DNA from 2 places in the Geodermatophilus sp. SYSU D00814 genome. Region 1 is predicted to be linked to the other one. Evidence: predicted binding sites of a transcription regulator. Region 1 holds the regulator's gene; the other holds the start of a gene.

Region 1 (7,374 bases):
CGCGGGAGGGGAGCACCGGCCGACGGCGACCCGTCGGCTCCCGTCCGCACCGTCGTGACCGCCGGGCGCCCGTCCTGGTGGCTGCTGCTCGTGGCGTTCGTCGTCACCACGGCGGTCACCGTCGACCTGCTCAACCGCGGCGTGCTCGAACGGCTCGACCTGGAGGTCTCCGAGGTCGTCAGCGCGTGGGACCTGCGGGACTCCCCGGGCTACTGGCCGGTCTGGGCGGTCACCCAGATCGGCGGGCGCGGCACCATCCTCATCGTCCTGGCCGGGCTGGTCGGCTGGCTGTGCATCCGCCGGCGGACCCTGCTGCCGCTGCTGCGGGTGCTCACCGCGCTCGCGCTGCTGACCGTCGTGGTCTACGCGTTCAAGTACGGCACCGGCCGCACCGCGCCGGCCTACCCCGGGTCCTTCTTCCACCGCGACGGGGCCAGCTACCCCTCCGGGCACGTGGCCAACGCCGTGCTCATGTGGGGCGTGGCCTACTGGCTGGCGGTCGAGTACCGACTGGCCCCGGGCGTGCAGCGGACGCTGTGGTGGCTCAGCGTCGTGGGCCCGGTGCTGACCGGGATCGCCATGGTGTCCCTGGACTTCCACTGGGTCACCGACGCGGTGGTCGGCGCCTCGGTGGGGGTGCTGCTGCTGGGCGTGGTTCACGCACTCGACGCAGTCGTTCTGTCACGCTGGGGCAGTGCCCGAGCCGGCCGTCCCCCCGCGTAGCGCCGGGGCACACCCCGGGTGGGCCGTGGCCGCACTCGCCGGTCTGGCCCTCGCGCTCGGCCCCGCATTCCCCGCTGCCGCCGAGGAACCGGGCGCGCCGTCGCTGCGCTGCCAGGTGACCGACCCCCGGCTCGCGGAGCTCTCCGGCCTCGTCGACGTCGGGGACCGCCTGCTGGCCATCGCCGACGGCGGCGAGCAGGTGGCCGTCTCCGTGCTCGACGGGACCTGCCGCGTCGTGGACGAGACCGTCGCGCCGCTGGACCCCTACGACCCCGAGGACCTCGGCGTCGGTCCCGACGGCACCGTGTGGCTGGCCGACACCGGCGACAACAACGCCACCCGGGGGACCGTCGCCCTCATCGCCCTGCGGCCCGACGGCGGTACGGCGCTCTTCCGGCTCACCTACCCCGACGGCCCGCACGACGCCGAGGCGCTCCTGGTGGCCCCCGACGGCACGCCGTACCTGGTGACCAAGGAGGTGCTCGGTGCCAGCCGCGTCTACCGCCCCACGGCGCCGCTCGTCGACGGCGGCACGGTGGCGCTGGCCGACGTCGGCAGCGTGGCGTTCACGCTGACCGGGACACCGGGCGGCCCGGTGGGGCGGGCCGGTCAGCTCCTGGTGACCGGCGGCGCGGTGGCCCGCGACGGCAGCCGGATCGCACTGCGCACCTACACCGACGCCTACGTCTGGCCGCTGACCGGCTCGGACGTGCCGGCCGCCCTGGGGGGCGAACCGGTGCGCATCGCGCTGCCCGAGGCGCCGCAGGGGGAGGCGGTGTCGTTCACCGCCGACGGCGCGGCGCTCCTCGTGGCGGGCGAGGGGCTGCCGGGCGACGTCACGCTCGTGCCGATCCCCGCCGGGACGGCGGCCCCGGCGCCGTCCTCGGCGGCCGACCCGTCGCTGGCGGCCGTCCTCGACGACGGCGGCACCGGCGTGTCCCCGGTCGCCGCGGGGCTGGTCGCCGCAGGGGTGGCCACGGTGCTGGTGTGGGTCGCCGGCCGGGTGCGCCGGGGCCGCGCGGCGGGACCGCCGGCGGGCTGAGGCCGCCCGCCGTGCCGCGGGACCGCCAGCCGGTCGAGGTCGCGGCGCCCGGCCGCCGCCGACCCGGGCGGGACCGCGGGGCCGGGAGCGCGTCCCGGGCGGTGCGGGTCAGACGCGGCGCAGGACGGTGACCACCCGGCCGAGGATGGTCGCCTCGTCGCCCGGGATGGGCTCGTAGGCCGGGTTGTGCGGCAGCAGCCACACGTGCCCGTCGCGGCGCTTGTAGGTCTTGACGGTGGCCTCGCCGTCGAGCATCGCGGCCACGATCTCGCCGTTCTCAGCGGTGGGCTGCTGGCGCACGACCACCCAGTCGCCGTCGCAGATGGCCGCGTCGACCATCGAGTCACCGGCCACCCGGAGCATGAACAGGGTGCCGTCGCCGACCAGCTCGCGGGGGAGCGGGAAGACGTCCTCGACCGCCTGCTCGGCGAGGACCGGGCCACCGGCGGCGATCCGGCCGACCAGCGGCACGTACGTGGGGGCGGTGGTGTCGCCGGCCGCGGCGGCCGGCGGTGCGGCCTCCGCCGCGGTGTCGCCGGGCAGCCGCACGTCGAGCGCGCGGGGGCGGTTGGGGTCGCGCCGCAACCAGCCCTTCTTCTGCAGCACGGAGAGCTGGTGGGCGACCGACGACGCCGAGGACAGGCCCACCGCCTCGCCGATCTCGCGCACCGAGGGCGGGTAGCCGCGGCGCTCGATCGAGTCGCGGATGACCTCGAGCACCCGGCGCTGGCGCTGCGTGAGCCCGTCGCCGGCCTCACCCCGGTCGGGGAAGGTGCGCACCGCGCCGGTCTGGGTGCCGGTCCCCTCGGCGGCGGTGTCGGTGCCCCGCCGGCCGCCACCCCGCCGGGTGGTGGTGCTCCCGCGCGTGCCCTGGCCGGTCCCGCTGGTGCCCGCCACGTCTCCTCCTCGCCGGCCGTGTCCCCACGGCCCTCGTGTCCCGCCCCGTCCCCGGCTCCGGGACCTCCGGTCGGTGACCGACGGGTGCCGGTGCGGCCGGGATCGACCGCCGGGTGCCGGGCGGACGGCTGCTGATCGGACCGTAGCGCCTCGGGACCGGGACTTCAAACGTGTGTTCGAAACCGGTGGGCGGTGTCGGTTGGCTCCTGTCGGTGCCGTGCGGTAGACATCGCACACACGTTCGATCGAACGTCTGTTCGATGCGATGGGGTCGACGAGGAGAGTGGTCATGGGCAGCGTGCGCCAGGCGGTGCTGGAGTTCGACGCGACGGTGCGGGTGCCCTGGCGGCCGCTGCTCGCCGACGGTGCCGGGGGCGGCCCCGCTCCCACTCGTCGGCCGGTGCGCCCCGACACCTCCGGGCGCCCCGCTCGCCAGGCGCCCCCGGCACCTCCGGCCCCGCTCCCCGGCGCCGGCCCGCGCGTGGCCGGTCACCTGCGGCCGGTGCCCGACCTCCCGGCCGAGCCGGCCGCCCGCGCCACCGGCCCCGCCGCGGGGGCGCGCCGCACGCGCCGCGACCCGGCCCGGCCCGGAGGGCGGCCGGTGTCCGCGCAGCCGGTCCGGCGCGCGGCCGTCCCGTCGCCGGCGCCCCTCCGGCTGACCCGCCGCGGGCGGCGCCTGGTCGTCGCCCTGGTCCTGGCCGCGGGCATCGGGGGCGCGCTCCTGGGCCGGGAGGTCCTCGCTCCCCAGCAGGGCCTGCAGCTCGCCGGGGAGAGCAGCGTCGTCGTCGAGCCGGGCGACACGGTGTGGTCCATCGCCGACGAGGTCGCCGGCGACGGTCAGGACGTGCGCGCCGTGGTGCACGCGATCGAGGCGCTCAACGACCTCGAGGGTTCCGCGGTGGTCGCCGGGCAGGTCCTCCGGCTCCCCTGACCCGGCGGAGGGGACACGGGACGGCCACCGAGGGCCGCCCGGAGAAGTGACGAGAGCGTCCTCGACGGTTCGTCAACCATCGGTCCCCGGTCGCTCACGCACCGATCTCGGATCAACGCATACGGTGAGGGGCGTGTCAGCAGCCGTGAACAGCAGGGCGGCGGTGTCCTTCGGGTCGCCGCAGGACGTCGAGGTGCTCGTGGACGGCGCCTGGGTGCCGGGTGCGATGCTCGGCTGGCGGCACGACGACAGCGGCGCCTGCGAGGTCTGGGTGCGGCTGCGGGCGGAGGTTCCCGGGGTCGTCGAGGGCGCCGGGACCTGGGTGGAGCTGACCGCGGTCCGGTTGCCCGAGCGCCGCCTGACGCTCGCGCCGGCAGCCGACGCCGTACCCGCGGCCGCGCCCGCCCCGGCGGACGCGCCCGCCACCGCTGCGATGCCAGCCCTCGCGGCGGTGCCCGGTGTCGCTCCGGTGCCCGGTGTCGCTCCGGTGCCCGGTGTCGCTGCGGTGCTCGGTGTCGCGGCGGTGCCCGCCACGGCCGCGGTCGTCTCCGTCGGGGGTCCGGTTCCGCGCCCCCGCCGGTTCCGGCGGCACGGCGCCGACGCGACCGCCGAGCAGCCCGCCGTCGGTGCGGGCGGGGCCGGCCGGCACCGCGCACCCGCCGGCGCCGGGTCGGGCCGCCACCGCGCGGTCACGACCGAGATGCCGGCCGTCGTCGCCGGCCCAGGGGGCGAGGCGGCCCCCGGGTCGGCTGTCGTTCCCGGCCCGGGTCTGACGGTCGTGCCGGCGGGGGAGCCCGACCTGCTCACGCGGCCCATCCGGCTCGGCGACCTCGTGCCGAACGCCCGGGGTGGTCGTCCGGCGGTCCGCCCGCCGGTCTGAGCTCCGCCGGTCCGGGCGCTCCGCGCCTGCCCGGCACCAGCCCTCACCCAGCACCGCCTCCACCGAGCCCGCGCCCGGCCGGCAGCTGCCCCGGGCACCGTCCACCGGGTCGCCGGTCCTGCTCCCGTGGGCCGTTCCGACAGGATCCGGCGACCTCCGCAGCCGGTCCGTACACCCGTGTCCGGTCCCGTGCGCGCCGACACGCGGGCGGTCGCGGCGTGTCGTGTGGCCGGTGGGAGACCTGCTCGCGCGTGGTCACCAGGAGGTCACGAGCGGGTCTCGGCGGAAGAGACACGCCCGGTATCGACTTGCAGATGTAGTGGAGCCGGGCCTACGGTCCCCCTACATCTAGTAGTTGCCCCGATGGAGGTCCTCCACAGGTCCGTCCTCAGGTTCTCCCCGGGGCGTCCACGGGATGTCCCCAGAGAGGTCCACAGCAGGGGTCCACAGCAGGGGTCCACAGCAGGGGTCCACAGCAGGGGTCCACAGCAGGGGTCGGCGCACCGGGTGCCCGGAGCACCCGGCGGCCCGTCGACACGCCCCACCCGGCACCGGGTCCCCGGTACCGAGCCCGTCCGCGGAGGGAGGTGAACCGCAGTGCGGTGCCCGTTCTGCCACAACCCCGACAGCCGGGTGATCGACTCGCGCGAGGCCGACGAGGGAGCCACCACCCGGCGCCGCCGCTCGTGCCCCGCCTGTGGCCGCCGCTTCACCACCGTGGAGGAGGCCGTCCTCGCCGTCGTCAAGCGCAGCGGGGTCAGCGAGCCGTTCAACCGCTCCAAGGTCGTCGCCGGCGTGCGCCGGGCCTGCCAGGGCCGGCCGGTCGACGAGGACCAGCTCCAGCAGCTCGCCCAGCAGGTGGAGGACGCCATCCGCGCCAGCGGGGTGGCCGAGGTGCCCAGCCACGAGGTCGGCCTGGCGATCCTGCGCCCGCTGCGGGAGCTCGACGAGGTCGCCTACCTGCGCTTCGCCAGCGTCTACCGGGCCTTCACCTCGGTGGAGGACTTCGAGAAGGAGATCACCGAGCTCCGGGCGCGGCACCACACCGGGGGCACGCCGCCGCTGCCGGGCATGCAGCTCGACCCGCCGCCGCGCCGTCGCGGCGGACGCGGCCCGGCGAGCGCCGCAGGCACGTCCGGCACCTGACCACCGGCCGGCAGCGTCGCCGGCCCGATCGGCACCACCCGCTCAGCACCACCCCAGAAACCGTCAGCACCAACCGCTAGGAACAGGGTGGCTCTCTTCCCCAGCCGCCCGGACCACTCACCGAGGGAGAGCTCGTGACCGAGATCGAGGACCGCCCGGCAGGCCGTACGCGTCGGGCCGTCAAGGCGCCGACCCGGGGGAAGGGCCTGAAGATCAAGCGGGTCTACACGACCGCCGGGGTGCACCCCTACGACGAGGTGGTCTGGGAGCGGCGCGACGTCGTCATGACCAACTGGCGTGACGGCTCGATCAACTTCGAGCAGCGCGGCGTCGAGTTCCCCGCCGAGTGGAGCATCAACGCCACCAACATCGTCACCACGAAGTACTTCCGCGGCGCCGTCGGCACCCCGCAGCGCGAGACCAGCCTGCGCCAGCTCATCGACCGGGTGGTGCTCACCTACGGCGCCGCCGGCCGCGAGCACGGCTACTTCGCCAGCGAGGGCGACGCCGAGGTCTTCGAGCACGAGCTGACCTGGATGCTGCTGCACCAGGTGTTCAGCTTCAACTCGCCGGTGTGGTTCAACGTCGGCACGCCGGCGCCGCAGCAGGTCAGCGCCTGCTTCATCCTCGCCGTCGACGACACGATGGACTCGATCCTCAACTGGTACCGGGAGGAGGGGCTGATCTTCAAGGGCGGCTCCGGCGCCGGCCTGAACCTCTCCCGCATCCGCTCGTCCAAGGAGCTGCTGTCCTCCGGCGGCACCGCCTCCGGCCCGGTCAGCTTCATGCGCGGCGCCGACGCCTCCGCCGGGACGATCAAGTCCGGGGGCGCCACCCGGCGCGCGGCCAAGATGGTCGTCCTCGACATCGACCACCCCGACATCGAGGAGTTCATCGAGACCAAGGCGCGCGAGGAGGACAAGATCCGCGCGCTGCGCGACGCCGGGTACGACATGGACCTCGGCGGCAAGGACATCACCAGCGTCCAGTACCAGAACGCCAACAACTCCGTCCGCGTCTCCGACGAGTTCATGCGCGCGGTGGAGGACGGCACGCCGTTCGGCCTGCGCGGCCGCCTCGACGGCTCGGTGATCGAGACCGTCGACGCCCAGGAGCTCTTCCGCAAGGTCACCCAGGCCGCGTGGGAGTGCGCCGACCCCGGCATCCAGTACGACGACACGATCAACGACTGGCACACCAACCCCGAGACCGGCCGCATCAACGCGTCCAACCCCTGCTCGGAGTACATGAGCCTGGACAACAGCTCGTGCAACCTGGCGTCGCTGAACCTCATGAAGTTCCTCAAGGACGACGGGACCTTCGACGCCCGGACCTTCGTCAAGGCCGTCGAGCTGGTCATCACGGCGATGGACATCTCCATCTGCTTCGCCGACTTCCCGACCGAGCCGATCGGGGAGACCACCCGCGCCTACCGGCAGCTGGGCATCGGCTACGCCAACCTCGGCGCGCTGCTGATGGCCACCGGCCACGCCTACGACTCGCGCGGCGGGCAGACCCTCGCCGCGGCGATCACCTCGCTGATGACCGGCACCGCCTACCGCCGCTCGGCCGAGCTGGCCGGCATCGTCGGCCCCTACGAGGGCTTCGCCCGCAACGCCGACGCGCACGCCCGCGTCATGCGCAAGCACGCCGCGGCCAACGACGCCATCCGCCCGGTCGGCGCCGACGACGCCGACGTGCTGCGGGCGGCCACCGCCCAGTGGCAGGAGTGCCTGGAGGTCGGCGCGGACAACG
Region 2 (7,374 bases), on a different contig from region 1:
ATCTGCAGCACCTGCTCGTGGAAGACGACGACGCCGGCGGTCTCCCGCAGGTACGGCGCGAGGTCCTCGTGCGGGTAGACCGGGTCCCGCCAGCCGTTCCGGGCCAGCAGGAACGGGGTGACCATGTCGCTCTTCACCGGGCCGGGCCGGAACAGCGAGATGTCGATGACGATGTCCTCGAACGACTCCGGCCCGAACTTGCCGACCAGCTCGCGCTGCCCCGGCGACTCGATCTGGAACATGCCGAGCGTGCGGGTGCTGCGGATCAGCTCGAAGGTGGTCGGGTCGTCGCGCGGGACCGCGTCGATGTCGACCCGCTCGCCGTCGACCCGGGCCACCTCGTCGAGGGCGTGCGCGATCGCCGACTGCATCCGGATGCCGAGCAGGTCGAGCTTGAGCAGCCCGAGCTCCTCGACGTCGTCCTTGTCGAACTGGCTCATCGGGTAGCCGAGGTAGCTGTTCTCCACCGGGGTGCGGTCGAGCAGCGTGGCGTCGGACAGCAGCACCCCGCACGGGTGCAGCGCGATGTGCCGGGGCAGGCCGTCGAGCCGGGCGACGAGGTCGAAGAGCAGGTCGAGGTCGCCGGTGCCGCCGCCGCGCCGGGAGCCCAGCCGGCTGGCCTGCAGCTCCGGCAGGTCGCGCAGCGCGGCGTGCACCTGGTTGGCCCGGATGTGCGGGAAGGCCTTGGCGACGGCGTCGATCTCGGCCGGGGGCAGCCCGAGCGCGGCACCGACGTCGCGGATGGCGTGGCGCACCCGGTAGGTGTCCATCATCGAGATGCAGCTGACCCGGTGGGCGCCGAAGCGGGCGATCACCGCGTCGTAGACCTCCATCCGCCGGGCGGACTCCACGTCGATGTCGATGTCGGGCAGCTGGTGGCGCAGCGGGGAGAGGAACCGCTCCATCAGCAGGCCGTAGCGGATCGGGTCGACGTCGGAGATGCCCAGCAGGTAGGTGACCAGGCTGCCCGCCCCCGACCCGCGCGCCGCGGCGCGGACCCGCAACCCCTTGATGAGGTCGACGACGTCGGCGACGGTGAGGAAGTAGGAGGGGTAGCCGAGGGAGTCGATGACGGCGAGCTCCTCCTCGAGCCGCCGGGTCACCGCCGCCGTGCGCGCCATCCCGCGCCGGCCCAGCCCCGCCTCGCAGCGGGCCCGCAGCACCTCGGAGGGGTCCATCCCCTGCTCGCCGGGCGCGGTGACGACGTCGAGCTCCGGGTAGCGCACGGTGCCGATGCCGAGGTCGTCGCGGACGTCGACGGCGCACTGCTCGGCCAGCCGGGCTGTGCGCTCGAGCAGCCGCAGCGCCGCGTCGCGGTCGGGGCCGGCGATCTCCGCGGCGACCTCGGCCATCTCCTTGCCCGACTTCAGGTACCCCTCGGCGGTGCGCCGGTCGACGTGCCGGGTGTCGAGGGCGACCAGCCGCCGGGAGGCGTCGAGGACGTCGGCGGTGGGCGCGTCGAGGGCCTCGACGTAACGGACGGCGTTGGTGAGCACCACCGGCACGCCCTCCTCGTCGGCGAAGCGCAGCAGCCGCTGGGCGCGGGAGCGGTCGCCCCGGCCGCGGTGGTGCACCAGCTCGACCACCAGCGAGCCCGGGCCGAACACCGACCGCCAGGCCGACAGCCGCGCCGCGGCGACGTCGGCCCGCCCGGCCGCCAGCGCCCGGCCCACCGGCGAGTCCGGCCCCAGCACCGCGACCAGCCCCGGGGCGTGCTCGGCGGCCAGCGCCAGCGAGGACACCGGCTCGCCGCGGGTGCCGCGCAGGTGGGTGGCGCTGGTCAGCCGGCACAGCGCGCGCCAGCCGGCGCCGTCGCGGGCGAGGAAGGTGACCCGCGGCAGCCGCGGGTCGACGGCGGCGCCGCCGCGCACCGGGCTGCGCCGCGCGGGAGCGGTCCGGGGGTGTCCACCCGCGGTGCGCCGCGGCGAGAGCTCGTCGTCCTCCCCCAGCACGTGCGCCCGCGCGGGGGGCACGGCGGTGTCCACCGCGGGGGCGACGGCGAGGTCGACCCCGAACAGCGGACGGACCCCCGCCGACCGGCAGGCCAGCGCGAACTTGACCGCGCCGTAGAGACCGTCGCGGTCGGTCAGGGCGAGGGCACCCATGCCGTGCTCGGCGGCGCGGGCCACCAGGTCGGCCGGGTGGTTGGCCCCGTACCGCAGGGAGTAGCCGGAGGCGACGTGCAGGTGGACGAAGGGGTCGCCGCTCACCGCCCGCGGGCGGGACGGTGCGCGGTGCCGCCCACCACGCGCGGCCGGGGCGCGGGCGCGGGGGTGCTGGCGAGCACGCTGTCGACCACGGCGAGGAAGGCCCCGACGTCGCGGACCAGGTCGTCGGCCTCGCGCTCGGTGACCGCGCGGGACAGCCCCGCCTCGGCCGCGGCGCGCTTGGCGGCGCCGGCGGCGAAGAAGGTGGCCCACTCCCCCAGCTCCGGGGCGACCTGCTCGAGCAGCACCCAGGCGCTGCGCGGCCGGCGGCGGCCGCTCTCCGGCCGGGTGCGGGCGGCCAGCACCGCCGCCGCCGCGCGCAGCGCGCCCAGGTGGGCGGTGGCGTAGCGCCGGCAGGGGTCGGGGGCGCGGCGGGCCTCGGCCAGCGCGCGGGTGGCCTGGTCGAGCAGCTGGGTCGCCGCCGCCGGCAGCGGCGGGGGCAGCGGCAGCTGGTCGGCCGGGTGGTGGGTCATGGCGGAGGCGGCACCCATCAGTCGTGCACCCGCACGAGCGACCAGCGGTTGTCCGCCGCGTCCCAGCACAGGTCGTAGACCCCGGCGAAGCTCATCCGCGAGCGCCCGGCCCGCACCGCCTCGACCCGGTAGACCTCGCGGGGGGCGACCAGGTCGGCCGAGGCGCCGCCGGGGACGTCGGCGGGCCGCTGCCACCACGGCGCGGTCTCGACCCACGAGTCGAGCAGCTCGCCGACGACGTAGCGCCACTGCCCGCGCCAGAACTGCGCCGGCCCGAGCGGCCCGCGCTCGACCTGCACCTCCTCGCCGACCCGCTCGCCGACGTCACCCAGCACCCGGCTCATGCCCGTCTCCCCACCCCGTGCCCGCTGACCGACCGGCCCGACCCACCGCACCGGGTGGGGAAGGACCCGGGTGCGGTGGGAGGCCGGCGGTGTTCGAACGTGTGTTCGAACGAGTCGAGTAGACCCGACCGCGCCGGTCCCGTCAAGCCGGGCGCCCGGCGGGCCCTCCCCGTCCCCTGCGGCGGACGGTACGGCGGGGCACCGACAGCGGTGGCAGGATCGGCGCATGAGCCGACCCGACCACCCCCGGGTGGCCGCCCTCGCCGAGCTGCTCGCCGCGGCCGGCGTGCGCGGGGAGGTCCGCGATATCCCGTCGGGCGCGCGCACCGCCGCGGAGGCGGCCACCGGGCTCGGCGTCCCGGTCGGCGCCATCGCCAACAGCCTGGTCTTCGACGTCGGCGGGCAGCCGCTGCTGGTGCTCACCAGCGGCGCGCACCGGGTCGACACCGGGCGGGTCGCCGTCCTGCTCGGCGTCCCGGAGGTGCGCCGCGCCCCGGCCGACTTCGTCCGCGAGCACACCGGCCAGCCCATCGGCGGGGTCGCCCCGGTCGGCCACCCCGCGCCGATCGGCACCCTGGTCGACGTCGAGCTGGCCCGCTACGAGCAGGTCTGGGCCGCCGCCGGCCACCCCTCGGCCGTCTTCCCCACCACCTACGACGAGCTGCTCCGGCTGACCGGGGGCACCCCCGCCGAGGTCGGCGACGGCCCGGCCGACGTCGCCTCGGTGACCGCGCAGTCCCCCGCCGCCCCGGTGGGTCCGTGAGCGAGGAGAGACAGTGACCGGCACGACGCCCGCGGCCCGGGTGACCGAGCTGCCCGCCGGCTGGCTGCGCGACCACATGCACGAGGCGCTGGCCATCTACGGCGCGGCCATGGGCTACGACGCCTCGGTGGTGGCCGGCCGCTACGGCTACGCGATCCAGCACACCGAGCGCCCCGGCTTCCGCGCCGTCGGCGCCTTCGCGCCCGGTCCCGACGGCGAGCAGCTGACCGGGTTCGGCTACGGCTACCTCGTCGCCCCGGGCCAGTGGTGGCACGACCAGGTGCGCGCGGCGCTGGACCGGCGCACCGCCAAGCGGTGGCTGCCGGGCGCCTTCGAGGTGTGCGAGCTGCACGTGCACCCCGAGGCGCAGAGCCGGGGCCTGGGCCGGCGGCTGCTGCACGCGCTGGTCGAGGGCGTCGACGCACCCGCCGCGCTGCTGTCCACGCCCGACGCCGACACCAAGGCCTTCCGGCTGTACCACGCCGACGGCTTCGTCGACCTCGCCCGCGGCCACCACTTCCCCGGCGACACCCGGCCCTTCGCCATCCTCGGCGCCCGGCTGCCGCTGAAGCCGGTGCCGGGCAGCGGCGCCTGAGCGTGCCCGGTCCCCCCACCGCCGACGCCGTCGTCGTCGGCGCCGGTCACAACGGCCTGGTCGCGGCCTGCTACCTCGCGCGCGCCGGGCTGCGCGTCGAGGTGGTCGAGCGCGACGAGGTGCTCGGCGGGGCGGTGTCCACCGTCGAGCGCTGGCCGGGGGTCCGGGTCGACCGTGGCTCGAGCGCGCACGTCATCGTCCGGCACAGCGGCGTCGTCGAGGAGCTCGACCTGACCGCGCACGGGCTGCGCTACCTCGACTGCGACCCGTGGGGCTTCGCGCCGGCCCCGGCGCCCGGCGACCCCGGCCCCGACGGCCGCCCGCTGGTGTTCTCCGTCGACCTCGACGCCACCTGCGCCTCGATCGCCGCCGCCTGCGGGGAGGACGACGCCCGGGCCTACCGCCGGTTCGTCGGCGTCTGGGGGCCGCGCAGCCGCGCCGTCGTCGACTCCTTCGGCCGCCGGCCCACCCCGCTGGGCCTGGCCCGCGCGTTCTGGCCGCTGGGCGCCCCCACCGGCGACGGTCCCCGCACCCCCGGCGGCGACCTCGCCGTCGACTTCCTCGGCTCCGGCGACGCGCTGCTCGACCGCTGGTTCACCAGCGAGCGGCTCAAGGCGGCGCTGGCCTGGTTCGGCGCGCAGTCCGGGCCGCCGATGAGCGAGCCGGGCACCGCGGCGATGGTCGCGTGGGTGGCGCTGCTGCACGACACCCCGCCGGGCCACCCGGTGGGCGGCTCCGGCGGCCTCACCGAGGCGCTGCGCCGCCGGCTGGAGTCCGACGGCGGGCGGGTCACCCTCGGCGACGGCGCCGCGCGGCTGCTCGTCGGCGGCGGCCCGGCCGGCGGCCGGGTGACCGGCGTCGAGACCGTCTCCGGACGGCGGGTCGCGGCGCCGGTCGTCGTCGCCGCCTGCCACGTCCTGGCCACCCGCGACCTCGCCGGCGCGGCCGCCCCACCGGCGCTGGCCGACGCCGCCCCGCCGGTGGGCAACGGCTTCGGCCTGGTGCTGCGCTGCCTGACCGACGCGCTGCCGGTCTACCCCGGCGTCGACCCCGCGGTCTCCGCGCAGGGCCTGCAGCTGCTGTGCACCGACCGGGCGCAGCTGGCGGCCGCGCACGGTGACTGGCTGGCCGGCCGGCTGCCGCGCGAGCCGGTGCCGCTGGCGATGTCCTTCTCCGCGAGCGACGACACCCTGGCCCCGCCCGGGCGGCACGTGGTCACCGTGTGGGGGCAGTGGTACCCCTACGACCTCGCCGACGGCGGCGACTGGGACGCCCTCGCCGAGGGCGAGGCGCAGCGGCTGCTGGCCGCCGTCGACCGGTTCGCGCCCGGCTTCGCGGGCTCCGTGCAGGACGTCCACGTCCAGACGCCGCTGCTGCTCGAGCGTGAACTGTCCCTGCTGCGCGGCAACGTGATGCACGTGGAGATGGGCCTGGCCAGCATGTTCGCCTTCCGGCCGACGCCGGCGCTGGCGGACTACCGCGTGCCCGGCCTCGACGGGCTGTACCTGGCCGGCGCCTCCACCCACCCCGGCGGCGGGGTGTCGGGCAACTCCGGCCGCACGGCGGCGCGGGTGGTCCTCGCCGACCGCCGTCCGCTGGCCCGGGCGCGCACCCGCGTGCAGGACGTGGCCGGCCGGCTGCTGCGGGCGGGCCGGTGAGCACCGGGGTGTACACGGGGCTGGCGGCGCTGCGACGGGCTCCCGCGCCGGCCCGGGTGCCGCTGGTCCTCGCGGTGCTGCTGGTGCTGGCCGCCATCGCCTACCCGCTCAGCGACGGCGCGGCCCGCGACACGGTGTCCTGGACGATCGTGCTGCTCGGCTCGGGGGTGTCGGTCACCGCCGCGGCCGCCGCGCACGGCGCCCGTGCCGGCGCGGCGGTGCTCGCCCTGGTCGCGGTCACCGCGGTGGTGTTCGAGTCGGTCGGGCTGGCCACCGGGTTCCCCTACGGCGAGTACACCTACAGCGACGTGCTCGGCCCGACGCTGCTCGGCGTCCCGTTCCTCGTGCCGCTGGCCTGGCTGATGATGGCCTGGCCGAGCCGGGTGCTCGCCGGCCTGCTCACCCGCCGGGTGCGGGAGGGGCGGCGGCGGGCCGCGCGGGTCGCCGTCGCCGCGGTGGTGTTCGCCGGCTGGGACGTCGTCCTCGACCCGCAGCTGGTGCAGGCCGGCTACTGGACGTGGGCGCACCCCACCCCGGGGCTGCCGGGCATCGACACCGTGCCGCTGACCAACCTGGCCGGCTGGCTGCTGGCCGGGCTGGTGCTGATGGCGCTGCTCGAGGTCGTCGTGGCGCGGACCGCGGTGCCCGGGGAGCCCGCGGTGGGCGCCGCGCCGCTGCTGGTCGCCGCGCCGCTGCTGGTCATCGCGTGGATGGTCCCCGGCGGGGCGCTGGCGCACGCGCTGTGGCTGGACCTGCCGGGCTCGGCGGCGTGGGGAGCGGCCCTGTCGGCGGGGGTGCTGGCGGTGCTCGCGGTGCAGGCCCGGCGGCGGTGAGCGGGGCGGTCGTCCGCGTGCTGTCGGGCCTGGCCGTCGCCGGCGCCGTGCACGCCGGGGTCAACGCGCTCCTGCTGCGCCGCCCGCCGGCCGCCCCGCCCGAGGTGCGCCTCCCGGTCACCGTCGTCGTCCCGGTGCGCGACGAGGAGGCCCAGGTGGGCGGCTGCCTGGCCGCGGTGCTGGCCTCGCGCGGGGTGCCCGACCTGCGGGTGGTCGTCGTCGACGACGGCTCCACCGACGGCACCGCCGACGTCGTCCGGGGCACCGGCGACCCGCGGGTGCGGCTGGTGTCCGCGGGCGCCGTCCCGGAGGGCTGGCTGGGCAAGCCGCACGCCTGCTGGGTCGGGGCGCAGACCGCACCCCGCGACGGCGGGTACCTCGTGTTCGTCGACGCCGACGTGCGGCTGGCCCCCGACGCCGTCGCCGCCGCGGTGGCGCTGCTCGACGCGCACGGTCTCGACCTGGTCTCGCCGTGGCCGCGGCCGGTGACCGGCAGCCCGG

What was found. Region 1 encodes LexA, which represses DNA repair genes until DNA is damaged. Its sites were predicted from a motif close to TCGAACANNTGTTCGA; they were not measured.
Region 2: a site for LexA is predicted at 3,118-3,133, ahead of ACI780_RS20330 (DUF6504 family protein). Genes of this name have one in related genera too.

The regions. Positions count from the first base shown of each region.
Region 1 is NZ_JBJGYP010000023.1:52,522-59,895, forward strand. Features, by position in the region: gene ACI780_RS17860 (phosphatase PAP2 family protein) at 1-723, shown strand, start outside; gene ACI780_RS17865 (hypothetical protein) at 749-1,765, shown strand; gene lexA (transcriptional repressor LexA) at 1,874-2,662, opposite strand; gene ACI780_RS17875 (LysM peptidoglycan-binding domain-containing protein) at 2,952-3,593, shown strand; gene ACI780_RS17880 (hypothetical protein) at 3,727-4,473, shown strand; gene nrdR (transcriptional regulator NrdR) at 5,071-5,619, shown strand; gene ACI780_RS17890 (vitamin B12-dependent ribonucleotide reductase) at 5,754-7,374, shown strand, end outside.
Region 2 is NZ_JBJGYP010000032.1:9,846-17,219, reverse strand. Features, by position in the region: gene ACI780_RS20340 (DNA polymerase III subunit alpha) at 1-2,210, opposite strand, end outside; gene ACI780_RS20335 (SAV_6107 family HEPN domain-containing protein) at 2,207-2,698, opposite strand; gene ACI780_RS20330 (DUF6504 family protein) at 2,698-3,024, opposite strand; gene ACI780_RS20325 (YbaK/EbsC family protein) at 3,251-3,787, shown strand; gene ACI780_RS20320 (GNAT family N-acetyltransferase) at 3,801-4,382, shown strand; gene ACI780_RS20315 (phytoene desaturase family protein) at 4,385-6,040, shown strand; gene ACI780_RS20310 (carotenoid biosynthesis protein) at 6,037-6,873, shown strand; gene ACI780_RS20305 (glycosyltransferase family 2 protein) at 6,870-7,374, shown strand, end outside.